DNA from 3 places in the Bradyrhizobium sp. cf659 genome. Region 3 is predicted to be linked to each of the others. Evidence: predicted binding sites of a transcription regulator. Region 3 holds the regulator's gene; each other region holds the start of a gene.
The links. Region 3 encodes PhoB, which activates phosphate uptake and scavenging genes when phosphate is short. Its sites were predicted from a motif close to TGTCATNNANCTGTCAT; they were not measured.
Positions count from the first base shown of each region.

Region 1: BM118_RS05880 (acetoacetate decarboxylase) is a predicted target of PhoB. The motif match lies at 1,382-1,398, and genes of this name have one in related genera.
Region 2: BM118_RS27380 (inorganic phosphate transporter) is a predicted target of PhoB. The motif match lies at 2,031-2,047, and genes of this name have one in related genera.

Region 1 covers NZ_FOQJ01000001.1:1,167,680-1,177,995, reverse strand. Annotated here, with positions in the region: gene BM118_RS05885 (patatin-like phospholipase family protein) at 166-1,341, opposite strand; gene BM118_RS05880 (acetoacetate decarboxylase) at 1,568-2,350, shown strand; gene BM118_RS05875 (transporter) at 2,463-3,479, shown strand; gene BM118_RS05870 (carbohydrate porin) at 3,490-4,893, shown strand; gene BM118_RS05865 (MFS transporter) at 4,900-6,195, opposite strand; gene BM118_RS05860 (acetyl-CoA C-acyltransferase) at 6,308-7,504, opposite strand; gene BM118_RS05850 (enoyl-CoA hydratase) at 7,771-8,541, opposite strand; gene BM118_RS05845 (PaaI family thioesterase) at 8,696-9,229, shown strand; gene BM118_RS05840 (TetR/AcrR family transcriptional regulator) at 9,294-9,914, shown strand; gene BM118_RS05835 (LysR family transcriptional regulator) at 10,050-10,316, opposite strand, start outside.
Region 2 covers NZ_FOQJ01000007.1:344,051-354,366, reverse strand. Annotated here, with positions in the region: partial or broken gene BM118_RS27385 (transposase) at 1-297, shown strand, start outside; gene BM118_RS27380 (inorganic phosphate transporter) at 354-1,982, opposite strand; gene BM118_RS27375 (UdgX family uracil-DNA binding protein) at 2,090-3,499, opposite strand; gene BM118_RS27370 (ImuA family protein) at 3,663-4,451, shown strand; gene BM118_RS27365 (Y-family DNA polymerase) at 4,348-5,940, shown strand; gene BM118_RS27360 (error-prone DNA polymerase) at 5,937-9,395, shown strand; gene BM118_RS27355 (SDR family NAD(P)-dependent oxidoreductase) at 9,687-10,316, opposite strand, start outside.
Region 3 covers NZ_FOQJ01000003.1:237,533-247,848, forward strand. Annotated here, with positions in the region: gene pstA (phosphate ABC transporter permease PstA) at 1-87, shown strand, start outside; gene pstB (phosphate ABC transporter ATP-binding protein PstB) at 84-905, shown strand; gene phoU (phosphate signaling complex protein PhoU) at 917-1,633, shown strand; gene phoB (phosphate regulon transcriptional regulator PhoB) at 1,656-2,363, shown strand; gene BM118_RS15165 (GcrA family cell cycle regulator) at 2,616-3,125, opposite strand; gene BM118_RS15170 (aspartate aminotransferase family protein) at 3,582-4,790, shown strand; gene argF (ornithine carbamoyltransferase) at 4,790-5,713, shown strand; gene BM118_RS15180 (Hsp33 family molecular chaperone) at 5,966-6,973, shown strand; gene apaG (Co2+/Mg2+ efflux protein ApaG) at 8,291-8,683, opposite strand; gene BM118_RS15195 (OpgC domain-containing protein) at 8,882-10,129, shown strand; gene BM118_RS15200 (SGNH/GDSL hydrolase family protein) at 10,129-10,316, shown strand, end outside.

The DNA.
Region 1 (10,316 bases), on a different contig from region 3:
CATTGAGCATCGTACGGTTGCGGCAGGATGGCGTGATGCCGCTGTTTTGCCCAACGTGCCAAATGGTCTTGCAGATGCAGGAGGCATCTGCCGCCGGCCATCGGCTACATTGCATGGGGTTGTTTTCGAGTTTTTCGCGGAAGGCTTGCCGCGAGCGTCGCCGCGCTACGCGCTCTCCGTCTCCCGATGCACGTCGTGCACCACCAGCCCCATGCCTTGCTCGGGCATCTTGATCCAGTCGCGCCGCTTCAGCGTGCGCTTGGTGTCCTCAAAGCCGCTGGCCCAGTGCTCGCGCATCGAGGTGCCCGAGAATTCGTGGTCCTTGGCGTCGCCCTCATAAGCCTTCTGCTGGTAGATCAAGTGCAGGATCGCGATCTCGGGCATATGGCAGAGGCTGGCCTTGAGATTGCGCTCCTCGTCGGAGAGTTGCTCCTCCGGCAGCTTCGCCAGGGCCTTGTAGAGCACGACCTTGAGATTGTGCGTGCGGCGATAGACGTCGGTGTTGTGGCGTGTGCGCGAGGAATACATGATGTCCTTGTGGCGGGCCATCACGTCCTGGATCGAGCGCGGCAGCACGCCGCGAGCGCTGAACAGGTCGACCTGGAACACCAGCGAATTGAGCGCGTCCTCCTGGTCGAGCAGATGCTGGAGCGGGGTGTTGGAGACGATGCCGCCGTCCCAGAAATGATCGGTGCCGATCCGCACCATCGGCAACGCCGGGGGCAGGGCGCCGGAGGCCATGATGTGCTCCGGCCCGATCTCGTCATGGGCGTTGTCGAAATAGATGAAGTTGCCGGAGAGCACGTTCACCGCGCCGACCGCGAAGCGGACCTTCTTCTCGTTGATGAGATCGAAGTCGACGAGCTCGCGCAGGCTCTCGCGCAGCGGTGTCGTGTCGTAATAGCTCGTCGCGGTTCTGGCGCCGACCGGGCTGAACCAGGGATTGACCTGGTGCGGGCTGAAGAAGCCGGGCTGGCCCATGGCTGACGTCATCCACGCGCTGGTGAGGTTGCGCCACTGGCGGAAGACGTCGCCATCCGGCGTGTAGTGCCAGACCTTGCGGTTGGTGATGCGCTCCCAGAAGACTTGCAGCGCATCTAACCGTTTCTCCGGCCTGTTGCCGGCGATGATGGCGGAGTTGATCGCGCCGATCGAAACGCCGCAGACCCAGTCAGGTTCGATGCCGGCCTCGTGCAGCGCCTGATAGACGCCGGCCTGGTAGGCGCCGAGCGCGCCGCCGCCTTGCAGCACCAGCGCGACGCGGTCGCAGCGCTCGGGACGCCAGCCCCGCGCGGGAGGCTGATGGGTCTGATAAGTCGGTTGCGACGTGCGGGCGTCCATGGCGATGCCTCCTGCCTTCACCGAACGATTGCGTCCCGCGGTGACGGCGTGATGACAGGGTCGGTGCCCGATGCATCATCTGCATGCAGGTCAATCGCAACGGGAATGGCACGTGGGTCGCGCGCCTGACGGAAATCCTTCACATCGCAGTCAATGACGGCCGCTAGCAATTTGCATCGCCGCCCGACGCTGCCGGGCAGGCATCACAGACATGAGGAGACCAGCGATGCGCAGGGAAGATGTGCTGAGACTTCCGTCCATGCCGGCCGCGGGACCGAGCTATCCGGCCGGTCCCTATCGCTTCGTCAACCGCGAATTCCTCGTCATCACCTACGAGACCGATCCGGACCTGATCCGCGCCGGCCTGCCCGAGCCGCTGGAGCCGATCGACCAGCCGATCGTGCATTACGAATGGATCAGGATGCCGGACTCCTCCGGCTTCGGCAGTTACACCGAGTCCGGGCTCGTCATCCCTGCGCGCCTGCATGGCGAGGAGGTCAACTTCGTCTCGCAGATGTATCTCGACGACGATCCGCCGATCGCCGCGGGCCGCGAGATCTGGGGCTTTCCCAAGAAATACGCCCATCCCAAGCTCGAGATCGTCAAGGACACGCTGACGGGCACGCTGGAATATGCCGGCCAGCTCGTCGCCATGGGCACGATGGGCTACAAGCACGAGAGCATGGCCGGCAACGGCGATCTCACCCGCGCGACGCTGTCGAAGACGCAGGTGAATCTGAAGATGATCCCGGGCGTCGACGGCCGTCTCGACGTCTGCCAGCTCGTCGCGATCAACCTCACCGATATCGTGCCGAAGGGCTCCTGGATGGGGCCCGGACGTCTTCACCTTGTGCCGCACGTCAATGCGCCGGTTGCCGATTTCCCGGTTCGCCGCGTCGTCGGCGCGCATCACTACATCGCCGATCTGACGCTGCCGTTCGGCCGCGTCGTGCACGACTACATCAGGGAAGCCGAGGCGGCGGCCGCGACGGGGCTGGCCGCGGAGTAGGGCGGCGCCATCATCATACTGTAACAAAGGCGTAATTGAGTACCCGCGAGGTCCGGAAGATGCCGTCAGCCATCTTCCGGAGACGGGGCATGTGTTGACGGTTGGGGCGACCATGGCTGAGCCGGCAAAGCTTGTCAGCGCGATATCGGGGGCTGAGCCTGCCATTCCGGGCCTCGTCTGGGCGTTCCGACTGCACAGCGACGGCAGCGCCGAGGCGCTGCCGATCGACCGGCCGATCGAGTTCAGCCATGACGGCCGGCTCTGGCTGCATTTCAACCTGACCGACGCGCGGGCGCGGCCGTGGATTGCGGCCTCACAGCTGCCGCCGCTTGCGCGCGAACTGCTGCTGTCGAACGACACGTTCCAGCAGCTCCATGTCATCGACCACTGCGTCTACGGCGTGTTCTCCGACCTCGTGCGCGACATCGACAGTCCCACGGAAGAGACCGCGTTCCTGCGCTTCGCCATGACCGAGCACCTGCTGGTCAGTGGCCGCCATCAGGCGCTGTGCTCGGCGGATGCGACGCGCCGGGTGCTCGAAGGCGGCTACCGCGTCGACAACGTCGCCCATCTCCTGGAAAAGATCGTCGACGAGGTCGCCGACACGCTGGACAGGATGGCCGACAAGCTCGGGCAGGAGATCGACGGCATCGAGGAACGCATCCTCGCCGACGAGGCGAGGCCGGAGATGCGCCGCACCCTCGGCCGGCTGCGCCGGACCTGCGTCAGGCTGCATCGTCAGCTCACCGGCCTGCGCGTGCTGTTTCACCGGCTCGACCAGAAGAACACCGATCACCTGTCGCCGGCCTTGCGGATCCACGCCGGCAAGCTGGCGCAGCGGCTCGATGGCCTCGATCACGACATCGTCGAGCTGCGCGAGCGCAGCCGCCTGCTCGAGGAGGAGCTGCGCTTCAAGAACGAGGAGGAGAGCAACCGCCACCTCCACACGCTCTCCATCGTGACCTCGCTGCTGCTGCCGCCGACGCTGATCACCGGCATCTTCGGCATGAACACCAAGGGCCTGCCGCTGACTGACGTCGAGAGTGGATTTCTCTGGGCGGCGGTGCTGATGGCCTCGTCGGTCGGTGCCTCCTATTTGTTCATGCGGCGCACGGGCATTTTCAAGTAGCGCACCAGCCGTGAACGGCACTGCCGACAGATCTCCGCTGCGAAGCGTGGCTGCAATTGCGCTGGCATGCACCTTGGCCAGCACGAGCGCGCGCGCCGGCGCCAAGGACGAAAGCGCGGCCGAGTGGCTGGCGCCAAAATGGTTCAACGAATGGCATGACGGGCTCGCCAACAAGGGCCTGAATTTCGGCGCCACCTATATCGCCGACAATATTGGCAATGTGTCCGGCGGCGTTGCGCGCGGCGCCATCCATTTCGGTCGCCTCGATCTCTCGGTCGATGCCGATCTCGACAAGCTCGTCGGTTGGACCGGCGGCCGGTTCTATGCCAACGCCTTCGTGATCTACGGCCGCGGGCTCTCGCGCAACTACGTGCAAAACCTCGCCACCATCAGCGAGATCGAGGCGCTGCCGGACCAGCGGCTCTACAACGCCTATTTCGAGCAAAGCTTCTTTGGCGACAGGCTGAACATCAGGGCCGGCCAGCAGGCCGCGGATGTCGAGTTCTTCGACAGCCAGACCGACGACCTCTTCATCAACGGCACCTTCGGCTGGCCCGCCATCAAGGCGAGCAACCTCCCGGCCGGCGGCCCGGCACCGCCGATCGCGGTGCCCGGCATTCGCGTCAAGGCCGCGCTGTCGGACCAGATCACCGCCTATGGCGCGGTGTTCAACGGCGATCCGTCCGGGCCGGGCGATGCCGATCCGCAGCTGCGCGACCATCACGGCCTCGCATTCCGCGTCAACGATCCGCCCTGGGTGATCGGGCAGGTCCGCTTCAACTACGACATCGATATCGGCGGCCGTCCGCTCGCCGGCAATTTCACGCCGGGCGCCTGGAAGCATTATGGCTCGTTCGACAGCCAGCGTTTTACCGCGGAGGGCCTGTCGATCGCCGATCCCTCTGGAAGCGGCGTTCCGGCCAAGCTTCGCGGCAACTACGGCATCTTCGCCGTGATCGAGCAGGTGCTCTACCGCCCGCCGGAGGTGAAGGACAACAGCACGTCTGCGTCCATCCCCGGCATCACCGCCTTCGGCCGCATCGCCTACGGCCCGCCGGACCGCAATCTGATCGATCTCTATGTCGACGGCGGCATCGGCTTCGTCGGATTTGTCCCAAGCCGTCCGCTCGATCGCTTCGGCGTCGCGATGGCCTATATGCGGATCTCGAACACCGCCCGCAATCTCGATCTCGACACGCAGGCCTTCACCGGCGTGCAGAGCCCGGTGCGCAGCAACGAGACCCTGATCGAGATGATCTATGAGGCGCATGTCAAGCCGGGCTGGCTGGTGGCGCCGTATTTCCAGTATGTGTTCCGCCCCTCGGGCGGCATCCCGAACCCGAACGATCCGAGCGGCGTTTCGCGGATCGGTGACGCCGCAGTCTTCGGCGTCACCACCACGATCCGGTACTAGGGTGGCTTACGCCATCGCGGCCTGCGTCTTCGGCTTCGGCTGCCGCGACAGGGCCAGCACGATCAGCGAGGCGAACACGCAGAGCGCGCCGGCGATGAAGAAGGCGGGCAGGTAGCTCTGGAGCAGCGTTCGCGACAGGCCCGCACCAAAGGCGGCCGTGCCGGCGCCGAGCTGGTGCCCGGCGAAGATCCAGCCGAACACCAGGTTGGCGCGCTCGGGGCCGAACTTCTGCGCGGTGAGGCGCACGGTCGGCGGCACCGTGGCGATCCAGTCGAGGCCGTAGAACATCGCGAAGATCGACAGGCCATAGAACGAGAAATCACTGAAGGGGAGGAAGATCAACGAGAGCCCGCGCAGGCCGTAGTACCAGAACAGGAGCCAGCGATTGTCGTAACGGTCCGACAGCCAGCCCGAGAAAATCGTGCCGAAGAAGTCGAAAATGCCCATCGCAGCCAGCAGGCTCGCGGCCTGGACCTGCGGGATGCCGAAATCGAGGCACATCGGGATCAGGTGGACCTGGACGAGACCGTTGGTCGAGGCGCCGCAGACGAAGAAGGTCGCAAACAGGATCCAGAACGCACTCGATTTCGAGGCGTCGCGCAGCGTGCCGAGCGCCACCGCGGTGATCGAGCCGTGGTTGACGGGCGGGGCGGGCACGGGCTCGGTGCCTTCGTCGCCGAACGGGCGCAGGCCGAGGTCGCTCGGACGGTCACGCATTGCGAGCAGGACTGCGAGTGCGGAAACGCCGAGCATGATGCAGACGAAGCCGAGCGCCAGCCGCCAGCCGAAGCGTTCGGTGAGGCTTGCGAGCAGCGGCAGGAACACGAGCTGACCGGTGGCGACGCTCGCGGTCATGATGCCGATGACGAGGCCGCGTCGCGCCGCGAACCAGCGCGTGGCGATGGTCGCCCCCAGCACCAGCGCGGTCATGCCGGTGCCGATGCCGATCACGACGCCCCACAGGGCTATCAGCTGCCAGACCTCGGTCATGCCGAGCGATGCGACCAGCGCCGAGACGACGATCAGCTGTGCGGTCAGCGTGACGTTGCGCAGGCCGTAGCGGTTGAGCAGGGCGGCGGCGAACGGCGCCATCAGCCCGAACAGGATGAAGCGGATCGACAGCGCGGACGAGATCTCCGCCGTGCTCCAGCCGAACTCCTTTTGCAGGGGAACGATGAACACGCCGGGCGCACCGACCGTGCCGGCGCTGATCAGCGCGGCCAGGAAGGTCACGCCGACCATCACCCAGCCGTAGTGGATATTGCGGCGGCTGAGTGTTGCCGCGAGCCAGTTCGAGATCATTGGGCCTCAATCAGGGTTGGCGGTCCCGCGCGGGACCCGTGTCATCGTTGCAATCTGGCACATTTGCCGGAAGTCTCAAATGTCAGACTTCCCTCAATTTCGGACATTGCCGCTAGTGCGTCAGCCGCTCCACCGCGATGGCCGTGGCTTCGCCGCCGCCGATGCAGAGCGCGGCAACGCCGCGCTTGAGGTTCTGCGCCTCGAGCGCATGCAGCAGCGTCACGATCAGCCGCGCGCCGGTGGCGCCGATCGGATGGCCGAGCGCGCAGGCGCCGCCATTGATGTTCAGCTTGTCGCGGGGAATGCCGAGATCGCGCTGCGCCGCCATCGCCACCACGGCAAAGGCCTCGTTGATCTCGAACAGATCGACGTCACCGGCGGTCCAGCCGACCTTGTCGAGCAGCTTGCGGATCGCCGGGATCGGCGCGGTGGTGAACCATTGCGGCTCCTGGCTGTGGGTGGCGTGGCCCTTGATCACGGCAAGCGCCGGAAGGCCGTTGCGATCGGCCAGCGACCGCTTGGTCAGCACCAGCGCGGCGGCGCCGTCGGCATTGGCGGAGGAGGCGGCCGGCGTGATCGTGCCATTGGCGCGGAATGCCGGCTTTAGGCCTGGGATCTTTGCGGGATCGACTTTCAGCGGATGCTCGTCGTTGGCGATGACGCGCGGGCCGGCCTTCTCGGTCAGCGTGATCGGCGCGATCTCGGCCTTGAACGCACCGCCCTCGACCGCCTTGCGGGCGCGGCTCAGCGTCTCCATCGCATAGGCGTCCTGGTCCTTGCGGGTGAACTGATAGGCCTCCGCGGTGGCCTCGCCGAAATCACCCATCGAGCGGCCGGTCTCGTAGGCGTCCTCAAGGCCGTCCATCATCATGTGGTCGATGATGCGGTCGTGGCCGGCGCGATAGCCGCCGCGTGCCTTGGCGAGGAGATACGGCGCATTGCTCATGCTCTCCATGCCGCAGGAGACGACGATCTCGGCCGAGCCGGCGCGGATGATGTCGTGCGCCAGCATGGTCGCCTTCATGCCGGAGCCGCAGACCTTGTTGACCGTGGTGGCGCCGGTCGCGTCAGGCAGGCCGGCGGCGCGCGCCGCCTGGCGCGCCGGTGCCTGGCCTTGTCCCGCCGGCAGCACGCAGCCCATGAAGACCTCGTCGACCTTCTCGGGCGCGAGGTTTGCGCGCTCCAGCGCCGCGCCGATCACATGCGATCCGAGCTTATGCGCGGCCAGCGGCGACAATTCGCCCATGAAGCGGCCGAGCGGGGTGCGGGCGGCGGAGACGATGACGACGGGATCGGCGGCTTCGGCCATGACGGGACTCCCTAGCGATGACGGCTGAGTAAGATTATAGTCATCATATGATGCGGCGCAAAAAATGCAACGGCGCGGGGCATGAGAAATTGTCGTGGTTCGGATGAGATTTGGTCGTTCGATCGGAGGAGGTTGCCCCACAACTCGCTGTCATCGCCCGCGCAGGCGGGCGATCCAGTACGCCGAGGCCGTTGTGATTGAACCGATGGCTCGCGGCGTACTGGATGCCCCGCCTTCGCGGGGCATGACATCGTTGTTGGAGGGACCTACCGCTTCCGATCCACGAACGCCTGCATCAGGCGCGTCGGCTCGTCGGTCAGGAACGACTCGCCGAACACCTTCACGCTCAGATTCACCGACTCCGTCAGCGGCAGTTCCTCCCATTGCCGCAGCAGCGCCTTCTGCGACCGCAACGCCTCGGGGCCGCATTCGAGCAGCGCCTGCACCGTGTGCTCGACGGCTGCATCCAACCCGCCCTCGGGTGCGACCTTGTCGACCAGGCCCCAGGCCAGCGCCGTCGGCGCGTCGATGTTCTCAGCCGTCATCACCAGCCAGCGCGCGCGGGCCCAGCCGATCAGGCGCGGCAACAGTGCGGCATGGATCACCGAGGGGATGCCGACGCGCACCTCCGGCATGCCGAAATGCGCATCATGGGCGGCGATGCGGAAGTCGCACGCGGCGGCCACTTCGAGCCCGCCGCCGAGGCACCAGCCGGGCATGCGCGCGATCACGGGGGCGGGGAACTGGCGCACGGCCTCGCAGAGATCGCGCAGGCGGCTGATGAAGGCCTCGGCGGACGTCTGGTCGAGCCTGGCCATCTCCTTGATGTCGGCGCCGCCGATCATGCTCTTCTCGCTCTGGCCGCGCAGCACCACGACGCGGATGCTGCGATCGGTGGCGAGCCGTTGCAGGCCTTCGCGCACTGCGTCGGTCACGGGCGAGCCCAAGATATTCAGCGGGCCGGCGTTGCAGATCGCGACATGGACGACGCCGCGCGCATCGCGCGTCACGCCGCAGTGGTTGTTGAGCATTTCCATCGTGGCATCTCGACGTTTGTTGGACGTGCGCGGGCGCACCGGTCGGGGTCACTTCCGGGCCGAAACGCGCTGCTTGTCAAGCGGGCCGGGGAGACGGAGTTGCCAGGGCGAAGTTCGTGGCATAGTATGATGTATGTCATACAAAAAGGCCGCCATGTCCTGTAACGATCAACTCGACCTGTTTTCGCCCGCGCAGCGGCGCGAGCGTGTGGTGGACTGGCAGGTTCCTGCGCCGGTTGCGAAAGTGGCGATGGGCCTGTCGGGCATGGACGCCATGCTGGGCATTCGCGACGGCCGCTTGCCGCCGCCACCCTTCGCCAAGCTGATCGGCTTCACCATGGCGGTGGTCGAGCCGGGCCGGATCGTGATGGAATTGGAGCCGCGCGAGGATCTCGAAAATACCATCGGCCTCCTGCATGGCGCGACGGCCGCGGCGCTGATCGACACCGCCATGGGATGCGCCATCTCCACCCGGCTGGAGCCCGGGCAGTCGTCCGTGACCCTCGATCTGAAAATGACGTTCCTGCGCCCGCTGTCGGTCCGGTCCGGGCTGATCTCGGCCGAAGGCAAGATCATCAAGCTGGGACGGCAGACCAGTTACACCGAGGGTTTCGTCCGCGACGGCAAGGGCGCGCTCGCGGTCCATGCAACTGCAACCTTTTCCATGATCGGTAATATCTTAACGTGAATTAATCCACCGTCTGGTCCATTTCTGTGTTATGAGATGATCTCCGACATTCAATGAGACTCGCATGCGCTATTCCCGGGAACACAAGCAGGAAACCCACGACCGCATCGTGAAGAAGGCCTCCGTGCGGCTGCGCGAAAAGGGTGCGCACGGCATCGGTGTCGCCGACCTCATGAAGGAGGCGGGCCTGACCCATGGCGGCTTCTACGCGCATTTCGATTCCCGCGAGGCGCTGGTGATCGAGGCCTTTGGCTACGCCATGGACCGCTCGATGGAACACTGGCGCAAGATCAGTGGCGAGGTCTCGCCGGAGAAGCGGCTGGCGCTGATCGCCGAGGCCTATCTCTCCGCGCTGCATCGCGACAATCCCGGCCATGGCTGCTCGATTCCCGCGTTGGGCGCAGAGATCGCCCGCGAGAGCCCGAAGACGCGAAAAGCCTTCGCCGGCAAGCTCGACGAGATGATCGAGATGATGACCGACTACATCCCGAACCTGCCGCGCAAGGCCGCGCGCAAGCAGGCGATCGCGACGCTGGCGACGATGGCCGGCACCATGCTGCTGGCGCGCATCGCCGGCTCCAGCGAGCTGTCGGACGAGGTGCTGAAGGCGGGCAGGGACAGCGCTCTGGATGGCGCGAAGCGTGAGCCGAAGGTGACGGCGGCGAAGAAGGCGAAGCAGAATTAGGCCGAGATGCCGTAGGGTGGGTTAGCCTTGCGGCTGCGCGAAGCGCAGTCGCTGGGCGTAACCCACCGCTTCTGTCTCTGCGGAAATCAAAGTGGTGGGTTACGCTTCGCTAACCCACCCTACGAAGCCCTTGCTCTACCGCCCCGAAAACAACGCCCGGTCGCGGTCCACGATCTCGCCGATGTAATCGGCCACGGCCCTGATCCGGGCGAGATCCTTGCTGTCGGCGTGCATCAGCATCCAGAACGTCCGCGTGATCGAGATCTCCTCCGGCAGCACCGCGACAAGCTGCGGATACTCGCTCGCCATGAAATGCGGCAGCACCGCGATGCCGAAGCCCGAGAGGGTGGCGTTGAGCTGTGCGATCAGATTGGCGCTGCGGAAGCGGGCGGAAATCCGCGG
Region 2 (10,316 bases), on a different contig from region 3:
CAAATCGAGCTGTTGTTCCGTTGGATCAAGCAACATCTCGACATCCGCAAATTTCTCGGCGCCAACGACAATGCGGTCCGGCTCCAGGTGTTTGCCGCAATGATCGCCTACCTGTTGCTGCGTATCGCCGCCAAAGCCAACTGCCTCGCCATGCTTCCGATCAGGTTCGCTGAACTCGTCAGCCAGCTTCTATTCACGCGCCGGGCCATCGCCGCAATCGACAAGCCTCCACCCATCAACCCAAGCAAACGCAGATCCCACAGCCACCCAGACCAGATCGAGCTATCCTATGCCTAACTTCCCCGGACAGCCCTGCGTAAGAACGGGGAGAGGGAGAGGGAGAGGAGAGGTCTTCAGAAGATCCGCGAGAAGATCACGTAGAGCGTGGCCGACAGCATGATCGCGCAGGGCAGCGTCAGCACCCAGGCCATCAGCAGGTTGCGGATGGTCGACCATTGCAGGCCCGAACCGTTCGCCGCCATGGTGCCGGCGACGCCGGACGACAGCACGTGGGTGGTCGAGACCGGCAGGCCGAACACGTCGGCGGCGCCGATCGTGGCCGCGGCGACGAGTTCGGCGGAGGCGCCTTGCGCATAGGTGAGATGGGTCTTGCCGATCTTCTCGCCGACCGTGATCACGATGCGCTTCCACCCGATCATGGTGCCGAGACCGAGCGCGATAGCGACCGCGATCTTCACCCAGTTCGGGATGAACTTCGTGGCGGCGTCGAGCGAGCCCTTGTAGGCGTTGAGGGTTGCGACCTCTTCCTTGCTGAGATCGTTTTCCTTGTCCTTCATCAGGAAGCGGATCGCTTCCGAGGTCAGGTACATGTCGTTGCGGGTGTTGCCGACGGCTTCCGCCGGCACCTTGTTCAGCGTGCCGTATTTGGCGACCTGGTCGCCGACATCCTTCACCAGCACGGCGAGCGAGGGATAGGTGCCCTCGTTGATGTGATGCAGCGCGATGTACTGCGTCACCGCCGGACGGGGATCGCCGATGATGCTGTGGCCGGCGCCCTTGGCCGAGATCACCTTGGAGGCGGCCTCCGAGGTCTTCTGGAACTGGGCGACCTGGGATTCCGGCAGCGCGCGGTTGAGCGCGTAGGCGGTCGGCACGGTGCCGATCAGGATCAGCATGATCAGGCCCATGCCCTTCTGGCCGTCATTGGAGCCGTGGGCGAAGCTGACGCCGGTGCAGGTCGCGATCAGCAGGCCGCGGATCCAGAGCGGCGGCGCCTTGTTGCCTTCGGGCGCAGAATAGAGTGCCGGGTTGCGCACGACGAATTTGAGGAGCAGCAACAGCACAGCGGCGCAGATGAAGCCAAACAGCGGCGACAGCAGCAGCGCGTAGCCGATCTCGGTCGCCTTGCTCCAGTCCACGCCCGAGGTGCCGTCGCGGCCGCGCATGACGGCGTTGGCGATGCCGACGCCGATGATCGAGCCGATCAGCGTATGCGAGGACGAGGCGGGCAGGCCGAAGAACCAGGTGCCGAGATTCCACAGGATCGCGGCGATCAGAAGCGCGAACACCATCGCGAAACCGGCGCTGGAGCCGACCTGAAGGATCAGCTCGACCGGCAGCAGCGAGACGATGCCGAAGGCGACCGCGCCGGAGGACAGGAGCACGCCGAGGAAGTTGAAGAAGCCCGACCACATCACGGCGACTTCGGCCGGCAGCGAATGGGTGTAGATCACGGTCGCCACCGCGTTGGCGGTGTCGTGGAAGCCGTTGACGAATTCGAAGCCGAGCGCGATCAGCAGCGCGACGAACAGCAGGATGTAGGGCAGGAAGGTCGTCACCCGCGTGCCGGTCGCGTTGACGTCGGCATAGATGCTGTAGGCGACGAACAGCAGGCCCGCGGCGAGGATGCCGAAGAACAGGATCATCGTCAGCGGATTGAAGCCCTTGTCGAGATTTGGCCGCGAGGCCGGCTGGATCGGCGCGGGATCGGCTACCGCGCGGTCGAATGCTACATCGGTCATGTCAGGACGCCCCTTAACTTTCAGGTAAGGGTATTGTCCGCGATGGATTTGAAGGCTGGATGACAAGCGGCGGTTGAAAGGCGTTTTCCCGCCGCTATTTAGGCGATTTAGGCGGCGCGCGCGGATTTCTTCTGCAAGTTGGCCGCGATCTTCAGATCTTCGACAAAGCGCTGATATTCCAGCACCTTGGCCTCCGGATCGGGCAGCCGCAGCAGATAGGACGGGTGCACCGTCACCAAAGCCTTGCAACCGTCGGGAAGGTCGATCAGCCGGCCGCGGGTCTTGCCGATTGGGGTGATCTTGCCGAACACGCTTTGTGCGGCGGTGGCGCCCATCGCCACGACGAGATCGGGTTGAACGGCCGCCAGCTCCCGCTCATACCATTGCCGGCATGCCCGGATCTCCTGTGTATTCGGCTTCTGATGCAGGCGGATTTTTCTGCGCGGCACGAATTTGAAGTGTTTGACCGCGTTGGTGACATAGACCTTCTTGCGATCGACGCCGGCTTCCTCCAGCGCGCGGTCGAGCATCTGGCCGGCGGGGCCGACGAAGGGATGGCCGGCGAGGTCTTCCTTGTCGCCGGGCTGCTCGCCGACCAGCATGATGGTGGCGTCTTTCGGCCCTTCGCCGAACACGGTTTGCGTCGCGTCCTTGTAGAGCGGGCAGGCACGGCAATGCGCGGCCTCCTCGCGGAGCGCTTCGAGATCGTTGGCGGCTGCTTTGTGTCCCATGATGGCTTCCGGACGTGGAGAGATCCGTCCGCCGGTCCAGCGTTCGGCATCGGCGAGCAGGGGTCCAAGTATCGATCCAAGTGTCGATGCGTCCTGGAGGTTCCTCCGGCGCTTCACCGGCGCGTCAGTCGTCGTCAGCCGGTCGGGTTGGAAATGGCGCCGCCAGGTTTCCTCCAGGCGGCCTGGGGCCGGCCACTCCGCCCGGCTGATCCCAGGCGTGAAGGAGATCGCGTGACCGTTCCAATGGGCACAAACGTCAGGCGTGAGGATCGACCAGGGCATGTCGGCAAAACGACGCGCGAAGAACGGCGCGGCGAATGCGACGATGTGATGCTCCGGCTCGAACCAGGCGGCGTAATGCGCCTTCTGCTCGCGCCCGATCTCGCGGAAGCGGACGAGATCGCGCATCCGCTGCGTATCGCGCTGCACGCTGCCAGCCATCGCGGTTGCCTGCGCCACGTCGGGATCACTCATCGTTGCGAGCAGGTCGTGATCGGCCTTCAACCGCCAGAGCAGGCGATAGAGCAGCGCAAAACGCTCGCCGCCACGATGCAGGATCGCGACGCGGGCAAGCTCGATGAAATGGGCCGGCACGGTGAACGTGCTCTCGGTCTCGATCGGCGGAAGGCTCGGCGCTTCGGACAGGCCGGGGGGCATCTGGTCGTCCGTCTGGCCTTGCACGTGCCACACCACGTCCGCCGGGGCGACGTGATGCAGGGCGAATGCGCGTGCGGCTTTGCGCCAGCCGTCAAAATCGGTCTCGCTGTCCAGGGTGACGAGGTACATGGCACTCGAATCCTCTTGATTCCGCTCATGAATCCGAAGGCGCGCCAATTCGATTGACTCCCAGGGCGCCGTTAGCTTTATATTAGAACATATCATGAACAAATGAGCCAGCCACGGGTTCTTATTTTTGAGCCACGGCACTCATCTCAAAGGAGCGGCGAGCATGAGCGGCGCACGCATGAGCGCGCTTGCGACCTTGCGCGGCCAGATCGAGCGCATCGAGACGGCGGAGGTCGTGCATCAGCACGATCGCGTCGCGCTTGGCCACGGCGAGGTCGACAGCGCGCTGAAGGGCGGGCTTGCGCGTGCGGCGATCCACGAGGTGTTTTGCGAGGGGCGCCAGGGCGCCGCCGCGACCGGGTTTGTCATGGGCGTTGCGGGACGCGTGACCGCGCGCCGGCCGCTGCTGTGGGTGCGGCAGGATTTTTCGGAACTGGAAGCCGGCGCGCTGTCGATGAGCGGGCTCGCCGAGCTCGGCCTCGACCCGCGCCGCGTGGTGATGGTGCGTGCGGCCGATGTGGAGAGTGCGCTGCGCACTTCGGCCGATGCACTCGCCTGCGATGCGCTCGGCGCGGTCGTGCTCGAGCTCTGGGGCGAGACGCGGCAGTTCGATCTCGTGGCGAGCCGCAAGCTGACGCTGGCCGCGCAAGGCTCCGGCGTCACCGGCCTGCTGCTGCGGATGGCCGCGCAGCCGCTGCCCTCGACCGCGGAGACACGATGGATGCTGCGTGCGGCGCATTCGCCGCCGGGCTCGATGTGGAGTGCCTGGGGCGCGCCGCGCTTCGATGCCGAGCTGTTGCGTAATCGTCATGGCCCATGCGGCCGGTGGATCATGGAATGGAAATGTGATGAGTGCCAGTTCAGTGAACCGTCGTCGTATCCTCAGCCTGTGGCTGCCGCGCCTGCCCATCGACCGGATCCAGCGGTTTCTTGGCAGCGCCGGACTGCATAAGGACAACGAGCCAAGCGTCGTCGTCATCAAGGACACCAATGCGCTGGTGATCCATGCGCTCGACGATGCGGCGTCGCGTCTCGGGCTGCATATTGGCCAGCCCTTGGCCAATGCCCGGGCGATGTGCCCGGACTTGCGGGTGTTCGATGCCGATGTCGTCGCCGATGCGAAGACACTGAGCGACATCGCCGACTGGTGCGACCGCTTCACGCCGCTGGTTGCGCTCGATCCGCCGCACGGGCTGTTTCTCGACATCACCGGCTGCGCGCATCTGTTCGGCGGGGAAGCCGCGCTGTTGCAGACGCTGGTTCGCGCGCTCGGCCGGCAAGGCTTTGCCGTCAGCGCGGCGATTGCCGGCACCTCGGTCTGCGCGCGCACGCTGACGCGGCAGGTCACAGGCACCATCGTCGCCGATGGCGGGGAGGCGGAGGCGATCAGCCGGCTGCCGGTGTCCGCGCTCGGCGCGGGCGAGGCCATCACCACCGGCCTGCGCCGCGCCGGCCTGAAGACCATCGGCGATGTCGCATCGCGCAGCGCCCACGAAATCACGGCGCGGTTCGGCGCGCGGTTCTCCACGCTGCTCGCGCACGCGCTGGGGCAGGGCGATGCGCCGATCAATCCGCGAAAGCCGCTGCCTGACTACATCGTGGAGAAGCGCTTTGCCGAGCCGATCGCGACCGACACCATGATCGCGATGACGCTGTCGCGGCTCGCCGACACGTTGATCGCGTCCATGGAGAAGCAGGGCAAGGGCGCGCGGCGGCTGGAGGCCGCCTTCTTCCGCACCGATGGCGTGGTGCGCGCGATCATGGTCGAGACCGGACGTCCGGTGACGCGAAGCGCCGTCATCGACCGCCTGTTCCGCGAGCGGCTCGATGCGCTCGCCGATCCCCTCGATCCCGGCTTCGGCTTCGACATGGTGCGGCTGTCGGCGAGCCGCACCGAGATCGTGGTGCAGGAGCAGCGCGATCTCGACGCCCATGTCCACGACAATGACGAGCTCGCCGCGCTGATCGACCGCATCGCCGCGGGGATCGGTGGCAAGCGCGTCGTCGTGCACCTGCCGCAGGACACGCATATCCCTGAATGTGCGGTGATGGCCGCGCCGGCGCAGCATCATCTCGCCGCCGCCATGCAGGCCGAATGGCCGGCACGTGTCGAGAGCGAGCCGCCGCTGCGCCCGTTGCGGCTGTTCGACAAGCCTGAGCCGATCAAGGTGCCGTTCGCGACCGTGCCTGATGGTCCGCCGCATCAATTCACCTGGCGCCGCGCACTGCATGCGGTGGTGCGCGTGGAAGGGCCCGAACGCATCGCCATGGAATGGTGGCGGCAGGACGGCAAGCAGTTCACGCGGGACTATTTCCGCATCGAGGATGCCGAAGGCCTGCGCTTCTGGATTTTTCGCGACGGTCTTTACGAGGGAGAGGTGTTCGACGACGACGGCAAGCCGGTTCCTCCCGGCTGGTATGTGCACGGTCTCTTCGCATGACCGCGTCCGCTTATGCCGAGATCGGCATCACCACCAACTTCTCGTTCCTGCGCGGCGGCTCGGATCCGCGCGCCTATGTGCATCAGGCGAGCATCCTCGGCATTCCCGCGATCGGCATTGCCGATCACAACACGCTTGCCGGCGTGGTGCGGGCCTACAAGGAGCTCGACAATGACAAGGTGCTGCACAAGCCAAAGCTGCTGATCGGCACGCGCATCGTCTTCATCGACGGCACGCCCGACATTTTTGTCTATCCGCGCGACCGCGCAGCCTATGGACGGCTCTGCCAGCTTCTCACCAGGGGCAAGCGCGGCGACGACATCACGCGGATCGAGAAGGGCGAGTGTCGTCTCACCTTCCCTGATCTCCTCGAGTTTTCGGAAGGCCAGCTTCTGGTCCTGACCCTGCCGCATCGCTTCGAGCCGGCGCAGGCGCTGGATGTTCTTGCAACGCTCAAGGCGACCCGCGCCGATGGCGTGTGGCTGGCGGCGAGCCTGGTCTATCGCGGCGACGACCGGCGTCGCCTGGCGCGGCTCGATGATCTCGCGGGAAAAGCAAGGGTGCCGCTGCTCGCGACCAACGAGGTGCTCTACCACGATCCCGGCCGCCGCCCCCTCCAGGACGTGCTGACTTGCATCCGTGAAAAGACCACGATCGAGGCGGTCGGACGGAAGCTCGAGGCCAATGCCGAGCGCTTTCTCAAAACTCCACGAGAAATGTCGCGGCTGTTCCGGGACTTTCCCGAGGCGATCGCGGAGACCATGCGCTTTGTGAACAGGATCGACTTCTCGCTCGACCAGCTCAAATATCAATATCCGGACGAACCGGTGCCGCCGGGCAAGACCGCGCAAGGGCATCTGGAGGATCTGACCTGGGCGGGCGTCGATAAATATTTCGCCGGCGAAATCGATGACAAGCTGCGTGCCACACTCAAGAAAGAGCTCGCGCTGATCGCCGAGTTGAAATACGCGCACTACTTCCTCACCGTGCACGACATCGTCCATTACGCGCGCAGCCAGAATATTCTGTGCCAGGGCCGCGGCTCGGCGGCGAATTCGGCCGTCTGCTACGTGCTCGGCATCACCTCGGTCGACCCGACCAAGGTCGATCTGTTGTTCGAGCGCTTCATTTCCAAAGAGCGGCTGGAGCCGCCCGACATCGACGTCGATTTCGAGCATTCGCGGCGCGAGGAGGTGATGCAATATGTCTATCGCCGCTATGGCCGCCACCGCGCCGCGATCATCGCCACCGTCATTCATTATCGTCCGCGCAGCGCCATCCGCGACGTCGGCAAGGCGCTGGGCCTGACCGAGGACGTCACCGCCGCGCTCGCCGACACCGTCTGGGGGAGCTGGGGCAGTGGCCTCAACGACATGCAGGTGAAGCAGGCCGGGCTCGATCCGCAAAACCCCATGATCAACCTCGCGGTTGAGCTTGCGACCGAGTTGATCGAATTCCCGCGCCATCTCTCCCAGCATGTCGGCGGCTATGTGCTCACCCAGGACCGGCTCGACACCTATGTGCCGATCGGCAACGCCGCCATGGACGACCGCACCTTCATCGAATGGGACAAGGACGACGTCGACGCGCTCAACATGATGAAGGTCGACGTGCTCGCGCTCGGCATGCTGACCTGCATCCGCAAATGTTTTGATCTGATCGCGGACCACAAGGGCGAGCATTGGGTTCTGGCGAGCGTTCCGCAGGACGATCCCAAAGTCTACGACATGCTGTGTGACGGGGAATCGCTCGGCGTGTTCCAGGTCGAGAGCCGCGCCCAGATGAACATGCTGCCGCGCCTGAAGCCGCGGACGTTCTACGACCTCGTGATCGAGGTCGCGATCGTGCGGCCGGGGCCGATCCAGGGCGACATGGTGCATCCGTATTTGCGGCGGCGGAACGGCCAGGAGAAGGTGAGCTATCCCTCGCCATCGCCCGAGCATGGTCCCGCGGACGAGCTCTACAAGGTGCTGCACAAGACGAAGGGCGTGCCGCTGTTCCAGGAGCAGGCAATGCGCATCGCGATCGAGGCGGCCAAATTCACCTCCGAGGAGGCCAACGGCCTGCGCCGCTCGATGGCGACGTTCCGCAATGTCGGCACCATCGGCACATACGAGGACAAGCTGATCGGCAACATGGTCGCGCGCGGCTACGATCCCAACTTCGCCAGAAGCTGTTTCGACCAGATCAAGGGGTTTGGCAGTTACGGCTTTCCTGAGAGCCACGCGGCGAGTTTTGCGCAGCTCGTCTACATCTCCTCGTGGCTGAAATATCATCACCCCGACGCGTTCTGCTGCGGCCTGCTGAACTCGCAGCCGATGGGCTTCTACGCGCCGGCGCAGATCGTCGGCGATGCCCGCAAGAACGGCGTCGAGGTCCGCGACATCGACGTGTCCTACAGCTTTGCGCAGAACACGCTGGAGAATACTGGCGGCAAATATTGCGCCGTGCGCCTGGGCTTCCGCCAGATCGACGGTTTCCATTGGCTCGATGAAGACGAAGAGAGTTTGAAACGTTCTCAGCTGTCATTCCGGGGCGCGCCGCTTGGCGCGAGCCCGGAATCCATCGGGCCGCCTACGCCTGGCGGAAAGGATGCCGGGTTTATCGCTGACGCGACGCCCCGGAATGACGGCGGGGAGTTGGACTGGGCCGACCGCATCGTCGCCGCCCGCAACCGCCGTCCCTTCACCTCGCTGGAAGACTTCGCCCGCGACACCGGCCTGCCCAAGCGCGCGCTGATCCTGCTCGCCGATGCCGACGCGTTCCGCTCGCTCGGGCTCGATCGCCGCGAGGCGCTGTGGCAGGTGCGGCGGCTGCCCGACGGCGTGCCGTTGCCGCTGTTCGAGGCCGCCACCGCCCGTGAGCAGCCCGACGAGCATGCAAAGCCATTGCCCGTGATGCCGCGTCCCGAGCAGGTGGTCGCGGACTACCAGACCATCCGGCTGTCGCTGAAGGGCCACCCGATGGAATTCCTGCGCGAGACGTTTTCGCGCGAGCGCGTCGTCGCCTGCAAGGACGTCAATCATCAGAACGAGCGGCGGCGCGTCCGCTGCGCCGGCGTGGTGCTGGTCCGGCAGCGGCCGGGCAGCGCTAGCGGCGTCGTGTTCATGACGCTCGAGGACGAAACCGGCATCGCCAATGTCGTGGTGTGGCCCAAGATCATGGAGCAGTACCGCAAGGAAGTGATGGGCGCGCGTCTCATCCTGGTCGAAGGCTATATCCAGAGCAGCCCCGAGAAGGTGACGCATCTCATCGCCCAGCGCATGGTCGACCGCTCGCACGATCTGATCGGCCTTGCCAACGACGCGCTGACCCGCAAGCATCCGGTGCCATCAGGCGCCGCGCTGATCGAGCCGCTCAACGACGACCGCCGCGATCACGCCGACGCGCCGGCGCAGAAAATCCGCCATCCCCGCAACGTCCGCATCCTGCCGCCGTCCCGGGATTTTCATTGAGGATGTCATCTCTCTCCCATGTCGTCCTGGCGAACGCCAGGACCCATTACCCCAACGGGTCGTTGTTACGCTCGCCGATGGCCATTGGGAGTTTTCGCCAAACTGCTCTCGGTGGCTATGGGTCCTGGCTTTCGCCAGGACGAGATCGAGTTTGTTGAGCGACCGCGCGCCACACTCTCAGTCGTCATGCCCGGGCTTGACCCGGGCATCCACGTCTTCTGCGCGCGGCAGCGCGTGGATGGCCGGGCCAAGCCCGGCCATCACAGCGGAGGGAGTCCCGCGCGCCAGCCCCTAGAAATTCACCCGGTTCGAGATCGCGCCGTCAACGACGAGATTGGAGCCGGTGGTGAACGACGACACCGGGCTGGCCAGGAACACCGCCGCGCTTGCGATCTCCTGCGGCGTTGCCATGCGGCCGGTCGGGTTGCGCTTCATCGCATCCTTGTAGCGCTCGGGCATGTTCTGCTCGATCATGTTCCAGACGCCGCCCTTGAAGTAGACGGTGCCGGGTGAGACCACGTTGACGCGGATCTTCTTCTTCGCGTATTGCCGCGCCAGCCCCTTGGCCATGTGGATCAGCGCCGCCTTGATCGGGCCGTAGGAGCTCGCGAGATCGGCCTGTGCGGCCGAGATCGAGGCGATGATGACGAAGGCCGCGTCACCGCTTGTCTCGCCGCTCGCTTCGAGGAACGGTCGCGCGGCATCGAATGCATGCACGGCGCCGAGCACGTCGAGCCGGAAGTTCTGCTCCCAGGACGCTGCATCCTGACCTTGCGCCATCGCGCCGGCATTGGAGAACAGCATGTCGATGCCGCCGAGCTCCTTTGCCGCGCCCTCGACCCAGGACTTCAGCGCCGCGCCGTCGGTGACGTCGACCGGGCTGCCGGTGGCGCTGATACCGCTCGCCTTCAGCTCAGCGAC
Region 3 (10,316 bases):
TGGAGCGGAGCGCTGCTCATCACCCTGACCGTTCTTGCCCTGAATATTGGCGCGCGCATCCTTGGCGCCGAGAGGACCGCAAAATGAGTGATCTTTCCGTATCGATGAGCGCATCCGGCGGACTGCCCCAGGCGCCGCTGCTGCCGGAAGCGCCGGCCAAGGTGACGGTGCGCAACCTCAACTTCTATTACGGCGAGCACCACGCGCTGAAGAACATCAACCTGACGCTCGGCACCAACCGCGTCACCGCGTTCATCGGCCCGTCCGGCTGCGGCAAGTCGACCCTGCTGCGCATCTTCAACCGGATGTACGACCTCTATCCGGGCCAGCGCGCCACCGGCCAGCTCATGCTCGACCAGACCAACATCCTCGACCCCAGGCTCGACCTCAATCTGCTGCGCGCCCGCGTCGGCATGGTGTTCCAGAAGCCGACGCCGTTCCCGATGACGATCTACGAGAACATCGCCTTCGGCATCCGCCTCTACGAGAAGATCTCGAAGTCCGAGATGGACGGCCGCGTCGAGAAGGCGCTGCGCGGCGGCGCGCTGTGGAACGAGGTCAAGGACAAGCTCAACGCCTCCGGCCTGTCGCTCTCCGGCGGCCAGCAGCAGCGCCTCTGCATCGCCCGCACCGTCGCGGTGCGGCCCGAGGTGATCCTGTTCGACGAGCCCTGCTCGGCGCTCGACCCGATCTCGACCGCCAAGGTCGAGGAGCTGATCCAGGAACTGTCCGAGAACTACACGATCGCGATCGTCACCCACAACATGCAGCAGGCGGCGCGCGTCTCCGACAAGACCGCCTTTATGTATCTCGGCGAGCTGATCGAGTTCGACGACACCAGCAAGATCTTCACGTCGCCGAGCGACCGGCGCACGCAGGATTACATCACCGGCCGGTTCGGCTGAGGAGACGGAACATGGGTTCTGAACATACCGCAAAGGCCTTCGACACCGACCTCCAGGAGCTCACCCGGCTCGTCGCCGAGATGGGCGGGATCGCCGAGCGCATGATCGTCGATTCCGTCGATGCGCTGATCCGCCGCGACGTCGCGCTCGGCCAGCGCGTGGTCGCCACCGACACCGAGCTCGACGCGCTCCAGAAGCGCATCGAGGAGCGCGCCGTGCTCACCATCGCCCGCCGCCAGCCGATGGCGGTCGATCTGCGCGAGATCGTCGGCGCCATGCGCGTTGCGACCGATCTCGAGCGCATCGGCGACCTCGCCAAGAACATGGGCAAGCGTGTCGCCGCGCTGGAGACGGATTTCCATCCGCTCAAGCTGTTCCGCGGCCTCGAGCACATGACCGACCTCGTGCAGCAGCAGGTCAAGTCGGTGCTGGACGCCTATGCCGCGCACGATCTGCCGGCGGCGATGGCGGTGTGGAAGGGCGACGAGGAAGTCGACGCCATCTGCACCTCGCTGTTCCGCGAGCTCCTCACCTACATGATGGAGGATCCGCGCAACATCTCGTTCTGCATCCACCTGATGTTCTGCGCCAAGAACATCGAGCGGATCGGCGACCACGCCACCAACATCGCCGAGACCGTGTTCTACATGATCGAGGGCCAGGCGATCACCGACAAGCGGCCGAAGGGCGACATGACGACCTTCGCCACGACGGTCCCGAATACCTGAAGACGCAAGGAGCGACGACACCATGGGCGCACGCATTATGGTGGTTGAGGACGAGGAAGCTCTCACCGAGCTTCTCCGCTACAACCTCGAAGGCGACGGCTATGACGTCGAGACGGTGATGCGCGGCGACGACGCCGACACCCGCCTCAAGGAACACATCCCCGATCTGATCGTGCTCGACTGGATGCTGCCGGGACTGTCGGGCATCGAGCTGTGCCGGCGGCTGCGGACCCGGCCCGAGACCAAGCAGCTGCCGATCATCATGCTCACCGCGCGCGGCGAGGAGAGCGAGCGGGTGCGGGGCCTTGCGACCGGCGCGGACGACTACATCGTCAAGCCGTTCTCGGTGCCGGAGCTGCTGGCGCGCGTGAAGGGCCTCTTGCGGCGCGCCAGCCCCGAGCGGCTCGCCACCGTGCTCGCCTATGGCGACATCGAGCTCGATCGCGACAAGCGCCGCGTGGCGCGCTCGGGCCGGCCGATCGACCTCGGCCCGACCGAATATCGCCTGCTGGAGTTCTTCCTGGAGCATCCCGGCCGCGTGTTCTCGCGGGAGCAGCTGCTCGACAGCGTCTGGGGCCGCGACATCTACATCGACGAGCGCACCGTCGACGTCCATATCGGCCGCCTGCGCAAGCTGCTCAATCTCGGCCGCGAGCAGGATCCCATCCGCACCGTCCGCGGCGCCGGCTACGCGCTGGATGATCGTTTTGCGAAGGCGGAGCAGACGTAAGTCAGGGCGAGTTGGTCTGGCGAGCTGTCGCCACGATATCGGTGTCGTCCCGGCGAAGGTCGGGACCCATAACCCCAAGGCGCAATTGTTTGTGCGAGAAGGGTAACTCCGAGCCCCTGTAACCACACCTGCTGGTGGTTATGGGTCCCGGCCCCCCGTGCGCAATTGCGCACTCGGCCGGGACGACATCGGAGTATGTCGAGCCGTCATCGCGTGACGGCGCCGTCTTTGCAATCAGCTAGATCCGCGAACTCACCGCGAGGGCTTGGCCGGAGCGCGCCGGCGATCCGCGGCCGGCTGATACGCCACGCGCGAGTGCTGGGCGCAGTAGGGCAGGCCCGACAGCGCCCTGCCGCCGCAGAAGAAGAAATCCGGGCTCGAGGGATCGCCGACCGGCCAGTGGCAGGTCGCCTCGTTCAGCTCCAGCAGCGACAGCCGCTGGCTCATCGGCACCACGTTGTCGTAGGTGACCGGCTCGGCCTCCACCTCGACCTCGAAGGCCTGCGCCAGCGCGGTGTTGCCGCGCGCAATGGGGCGGCTGACCCGCATCATGTGCTGCGCGGGGCGCGCCTTGCGCGGCCGCGGAGCCGCCGATGAGGGGCTCTTGGCGCGGCCGGACAGGCCGAGCCTGTGCACCTTGCCGATCACGGCATTGCGGGTCACGTTCCCGAGCTCGGCTGCGATCTGGCTGGCCGACAATCCGGCCTCCCAGAGCTTTTTCAACTGCTCGACGCGATCGTCGGACCAGGTCAAAACCGTCATTGCACCCTTTCCCTCGCCGTGCGGCTGCCATCCTGGCGCCTCGCGGCGAATGCCTAAGCCTCGAAAAAACCCGTGCCGTCAGAATCCCTTAAGGCTCGCCGGGCGCACCAGATGCGCCCGAACGTTTACGCCGGTACATGAGGACTTAGAGGATCAGAACTGCTGCACGAGATGTCGTATCTGACAAGCCAAACGCTACAATATGGCGTGACTCACGCGCAAGAGTCCGCCGACTCGCTTCCACATGTTCCGTGGCCAAAATCCCGCAAATTCGGCACCGCAAGACTACGGATTCAGCGTTTCGCGAGGCTTTCGGGCGGCATTGACACCCGGTTCACCAGGCCTAAGATAGTGGCGCGTGCCGCCCTTAAAAGGCGGCACGTTTCGTTTTCCGGGCCGGTCAATGGTGCGTTGCGCAATGCACGCTCACACCGTCCGCAACATCAAGTGACCGTCATGACTAACAGCGCAGCACCGCATTTGCTCCCCGTTTTCGCCAGGGCCGACCTCGGTTTCGAGCGCGGAGAGGGCTGCTGGCTGATCGCGACCAATGGCGATCGCTATCTCGATTTTACTTCCGGCGTCGCGGTGAACGCGCTCGGCCACGCCCATCCCGCGCTGGTCAAGGCGTTGCAGGAGCAGGCGACAAAACTCTGGCACATGTCGAACCTGTTCCAGAGCCCGGACGGCGAGAAGCTCGCCGTGCGCCTGTGCAATGAGAGCTTCGCGGACTTCGTGTTCTTCTGCAATTCCGGCGCCGAAGCGCTGGAGGGGGTGATCAAGCTGGTCCGCCATCACCACTTCTCCAAGGGGCATCCGGAACGCTACCGCATCATCACCTTCGAAGGCGCCTTCCACGGCCGCACGCTGGCGACGCTGGCCGCAACGGGATCTGCAAAATATCTCGAAGGTTTTGGTCCGCCGATGGATGGCTTCGATCAGGTGCCGCATGGCGACATCGAGGCCGTCAAGAAGGCAATCGGTCCGCAGACCGCCGGCATCCTGATCGAGCCGATCCAGGGCGAGGGCGGTGTGCGATCGGCGACGTCAGGTTTTCTCAAGGCGCTGCGCCAGCTCTGCGATGAGAAGGGCTTGCTGCTCGCCTTCGACGAGGTGCAGACCGGCATGGGCCGCAGCGGCGATCTCTTCGCGCACAGGCGCACCGGCGTCACGCCTGACGTGATGTCGCTGGCCAAGGCGCTCGGCGGCGGCTTTCCGATCGGCGCGGTGCTGGCGACCGCGGAGGCGGCGGCCGGCATGGGGCCCGGCTCGCACGGCTCGACCTTCGGCGGCAATCCGCTGGCGATCTCGGCTGCGAACGCCGTGCTCGACGTCATGCTCAAGCCCGGCTTCTTCGACCACGTGCAGAAGATGTCGCTGCTGCTCAAGCAGAAGCTTGCTTCCGTGATCGACCGTCATCCCGACATCGTCAGCGAGGTGCGCGGCGAGGGACTCCTGATCGGCATCAAGGCCGTGGTGCCATCAGGCGATCTCGTCGCGGCGCTGCGCGACCAGAAGCTGCTCACGGTCGGCGCCGGCGACAATGTCGTGCGTTTCCTGCCGCCCCTGATCGTCACCGAAGCCGAGATCGAGGACAGCGTCGGGCGGCTCGAACGCGCCTGCGCCGCGATCTCGTCCAGTCAGACCAAGCGGGCGGCAAGCTGATGAGCAAGTCGCCGAAGCACTTCCTCGACATCAACGAGCTCCCGCTGTCGGAGCTCAAGAGCATGCTCGACGCCTCCTCCGCCATGAAGGCGAAGCAGAAGGCGCATCAGCCGGTGAGGCCGCTCGAAGGCAAAACACTGGCGATGATCTTCGAACGTCCCTCCACGCGTACGCGCGTCTCGTTCGACGTCGCCATGCGCCAGCTCGGCGGCGAGCCCATCATGCTCACCGGCGCCGAGATGCAGCTCGGCCGCGGCGAGACCATCGCCGACACCGCGCGGGTGCTGTCGCGCTATGTCGACGCCATCATGATCCGCATCCTCAACCACGACGCGCTGCTGGAGCTTGCGGCCAACGCGACCGTGCCCGTCATCAACGGTCTGACCCGGCGCTCGCATCCCTGCCAGGTGATGGCCGACCTCCTGACCTACCAGGAGCACCGTGGCCCGATCGAGGGCCGGACGGTGGCCTGGACCGGCGACGACAACAACGTGCTGGCGTCCTGGGCGCATGCCGCCGAGCGCTTCAAGTTTCAGCTCAACGTCGCAACGCCTCCGGAGCTGGCGCCGAAGAAGGCGATGCGCGACTGGATCAAGACGTCAGGCGCGCCGATCATGCTCGGCACCGATCCGGAAGCCGCCGTGCGCGGCGCCGATTGCGTCGTCACCGACACCTGGGTGTCGATGGGCGACAAGGAAGGCGAGCACCGCCACAACGTGCTCAAGCCGTACCAGGTCAATGCCAAGCTGATGTCGCTGGCCAAGCCCGACGCGCTGTTCATGCACTGCCTGCCCGCCCATCGCGGCGAGGAAGTCACCGACGAGGTGATCGACGGCCCGCAATCGGTCGTGTTCGACGAGGCCGAAAACCGCCTGCACGCGCAGAAGGGCATTCTGGCCTGGTGCTTCGACGCGGTGAAGTGAGGCGGCGCTGCCCGGCGGGCGCCTCACATGCAACTGTCGTCCTGGCGAAAGCCAGGACCCATTACCACCGGCTTTTGTTTGGCGAAGATCGGCAATTGTCATCTCGCGCGACAATTCCTGCTTGGGGTTATGGGTCCTGGCTTTCGCCAGGACGACACTGAGTTTGCCGTGCCTGCATACGTCCATTCTGCATGCCGGATGCAGCCGCAGCCCCCCTTCCATTTCCCACCCACGGACCCCAGATAGACGGCCATGGTTTCCCAATCCCCTGACATGAAAACCGGGCCTGAAGGCCCGGTTCGCGCACCATCGGCAGTTCCGATCGACGACGCCGTGCTGCCGTACGAGGTCGACGCGCTCGACGTGCGCGGCCGGCTGGTGCGGCTCGGTCCGGCGCTCGACGATGTCCTGACCAAGCACGATTATCCCGCTGCCGTGGGCAAGCTGCTCGGCGAGGCCATCGTGCTGACCACGCTGCTCGGAACGGCGCTGAAATTCGAGGGCCGCTTCATCCTCCAGGCCCAGACCGATGGTCCGGTGTCGTTCCTGGTCGTCGACTACATGGCGCCGGATCGCCTGCGCGCCTATGCCCGCTTCGACGCCGCGCGCCTCGGTGAGATCAGGGATTCCGGCACGCTGCTCGGCCGCGGCCATCTCGCCATGACCATCGACCAGGGCCCCGACATGAGCCGCTACCAGGGGCTGGTCGCGCTCGACGGCGGCAGCCTCGAAGACGCCGCCCACGAATATTTCCTGCGCTCCGAGCAGATCCCGACGCGCGTGCGTCTTGCGGTCGGCGAGGAGTGGCGCTCGAACGACGGCGGCAAGCATCGCTGGCGTGCCGGCGGCATGCTGATGCAGTTCCTGCCGAAGGCGCCGGAGCGCGCGCGGCAGGCGGACCTGCATCCCGGCGATGCGCCCGAAGGCGCCGAAATGCACAGCGTCGCTGAAGACGACGCCTGGGTCGAGGCACGCTCGCTGATCGAGACCGTCGAGGACGTCGAGCTGATCGATCCGGAGCTGTCCGGCGAGCGGCTGCTCTACCGCCTCTTCCACGAACGTGGCGTGCGCGTGTTCAATCCGCTGGTCCTGAAGGCGCAATGCTCCTGCTCGCGCGACGCGGTCGCCTCGATGCTGAAGAGCTTTTCGCCGGACGATCGCGCCGCGATGGTCAAGGACGACAAGGTCGTCGTCACCTGCGAGTTCTGCTCGTCGGTGTACGATTTCACGCCGGATGAGGCGGGCGTGGAGGACGCGTAGACTCCTACCTATCCTCTCTCATTGCGAGCGCAGCGAAGCAATCCAGAACTGTATCCGCAGAAAGACTCTGGATTGCTTCGCTGCGCTCGCAATGACGATGTGGAAGCAACGCGCACCGCTCCGTCACCGTCACCCTGAGGCGCTCGCCTCTTCGGCGAGCCTCGAAGGGCGACGGCCCGGCTGCATCGGGGCCGTTCATCCTCCGAGGCTCCCCATGGGACGCGTTGCGTCCCTGTCTCGCACCTCCAGCGACAACGGCTTCGCCGTTGCGCGGGGATGACGGAACTGGCGAGGGCGTGCCTGTGTCGTCCGCTGTCAATCGGCCTGCGCGAAAATATTCCGCTTTACCGAAATTCGGATTTGTCGTATGTATCGCCGATCCCGGCTCATCCTTGAGGGGCGATCTTGTGTCGTCACTGTCGCGAGCCGGGCTTGCGGTGGACGCGGCAGCGTCGGACGCGAGAGTTGCGGGCAGGGCGGATTGCTCTCCGTGAGCCCAAGACCTCGTGCCAGACGAGCGGCGCTGTCAGGTTCGTCTCGCCAGCAGGTTTCCGGCTCCGTCGACAGGGCTAGAAAAACCGCAGCGAAATGGCGAGCCGTGCGTACGGCAAAACCGTGTGGTCCTGGCCGTCGTTGCTACGGTCAAGCTCTTGCGGAGGCGGCAGTCGCGTCAACCGGCGCGGTGCCGGTGAATTCCGCGAAGGCGAGGGAGGCCAGAAGGAACTCGGCTCCCGGGAGAGCACGGCATAAGCCGTCCAACCACTGCGCAGGGTGTGCGGTTTCTTCTGCGCACCACCTCGCGCAGCAGACCGCGGGTGCCAGCCGGCACCCGGCCTTCCCTGCGCCCTCTTGGCTTCAGAGGGTGGAGCGACGAAGCAAAACTCGGGCGAAATCCGCCGCGAGGCTGCGAAGGCGTGTCTGCGACTACACACTCGCTGTCATCGCCCGCGAAGGCGGGCGATCCAGTATTCCAGAGGCGGTTGTGATGGAGCCGAGAGGCTGCGGCGTACTGGATTCCCCGCCTTCGCGGGGAATGACAGTGCCATCTGGAGAACCAGCCCACACCTCATACTCCGTCATTGCGAGCGTAGCGAAGCAATCCAGACTGCCACCGCGGAAAGATTCTGGATTGCTTCGCTGCGCTCGCAATGACGGGATTGGGGGAAGCTGCGCGCCAGGAACTCGGACATCGTAGGGTGGGTTAGCCCTGCAGATGCGCGAAGCGCATCTGCCCGGCGTAACCCACCTCTTTGGTTTCCGTGTGCAGAGAGAAGTGGTGGGTTACGCCTGCGGCTAACCCACCCTACGGCACCGCCCCTAATTCAACACCCGCTTGTTGTCCGGGCTATCCAGCGAAAACGTCGGCACGTCGATCTCGAAGCGTTCGCCGCTCTCGCTGACCATGAGGTAGCGGCCGGTCATGAAGCCAGAGGCGGTCGAGAGCGGCACGCCGGAGGTGTATTCGAAGCGCTCGCCGGGGGCCAGGGTCGGCTGCTCCCCGACCACGCCCTCGCCCTTCACCTCCTGCTGCCGGCCGGTGGCGTCGGTGATGATCCAGTGCCGCGTCTTGAGCTGCACGGTCTCCTCGCCGGAATTGGTGATGACGATGGTGTAGGACCAGAAATAGCGGGAGCGGTCGGCCGACGACTGTTCCGGAACAAAGTTCGGCTCGACGGTCACTTCGATCTGGCGGGTCACGGCGCGGTACATGGCTGCCATCATAGCGAAAACCCGGCCGGGAACCAAACGCCGCAGGCGGCTTTCGCGACATCGAACCGCCAGAATTCGCGGAGAAGTACACCCCCAGGGAAGACACCCTTATGTGATCTGGCCGCTTTGCGAGACGACGGCCGGACCGGTACACTCCTTTTTTAACGTCGCGATTTGCGCGAGGGTTTTTTGGCCCCGATGACCATTGCCGACCAAGTGACGGGATCGACGATCGCGGGAGCAAAGCCTGTGGACGCAAAGCCGCGTGCGGCCGCGCCGGCCATCTCGCTGCCCGCCATCGGCGAGCGCGAGCTCCGGCTCGACCTGTTCCGCGGCCTCGCGCTGTGGCTGATCTTCATCGACCATCTGCCGACGAGCCTGCTGACCTGGTTCACGATCCGCAATTACGGCTTCAGCGACGCCACCGAGATCTTCATCTTCATCTCCGGCTACACCGCCGCCTTCGTCTACGGCCGCGCGATGCTGGAGAGCGGCGTCGTCATCGCCACCGCGCGCATCCTGCGCCGGGTCTGGCAGATCTATGTCGCCCACGTCTTCCTGTTCACGATCTTCCTCGCCGAGATCTCCTACGTCGCGACCAGCTTCGAGAACCCGCTCTACACCGAAGAGATGGGCATCATGGACTTTCTCAAGCAGCCCGACGTCACCATCGTGCAGGCGCTGCTGCTGCGCTTCCGTCCCGTCAACATGGACGTGCTGCCGCTCTACATCGTGCTGATGCTGGCGCTGCCCTTGATCCTGTGGTCGATGAAGTGGAAGCCCGATGTCACGCTCGGCCTCTCGGTCGTGCTCTACGCGGTCACCTGGGAATACGACCTCTACTTCTCCGCCTATCCGAACGGCTTCTGGGCGTTCAATCCGCTGGCCTGGCAATTGCTTTTCGTCTTCGGTGCATGGTGTGCGCTCGGAGGTGCGCGGCGCATGTCGCGTATTCTGGCTTCACCGGTGACGATGTGGATCGCGATCGCCTATCTCGCGGCGGCGTTCTACGTGACGCTGACCTGGTACCTGCCGCAGCTCTCGCATCTGATGCCGAAGCGGCTCGAGCAGTGGATGTATCCGATCGACAAGACCGATCTCGACGTGTTGCGCTTCACGCATTTCCTGGCGCTGGCCGCGCTCACCGTGCGCTTCCTGCCGCGGGACTGGCCGGGGCTGAAATCGCCCTGGCTGCGGCCGCTGATCCTGTGCGGCCAGCATTCCCTGGAGATCTTCTGCCTCGGCGTCTTCCTGGCCTTCGCCGGTCATTTCATCCTGGCCGAGGTCTCCGGCGGCGCCGTCATGCATGCGGTGATTAGTCTCTCCGGAATCCTGATCATGTGGGGCGTCGCCTGGGTGATTTCGTGGTACAAGCGCGTAGCTGACAAGAGCGGTGCGAAAACCAAAAACGCCGTCGGCAACGCCGATATGGCGGGAGGGGGCTGATGAAGGCGAAGGTTCTCCTGAGCCTGATCCTGCTATGTGGTGGCCTCGCCGCGCCTTCGGCGCGCGCGGACGATGCTACGTCGGCCGCTCCGGCCGCACCCGCAGCCTGCGAATTGCCGTCCTATCTGCTCACCAGCGAAAGCCAGCTTCCCAAGGTCGCCGATGCCATCAAGGCCGGCAAACCGCT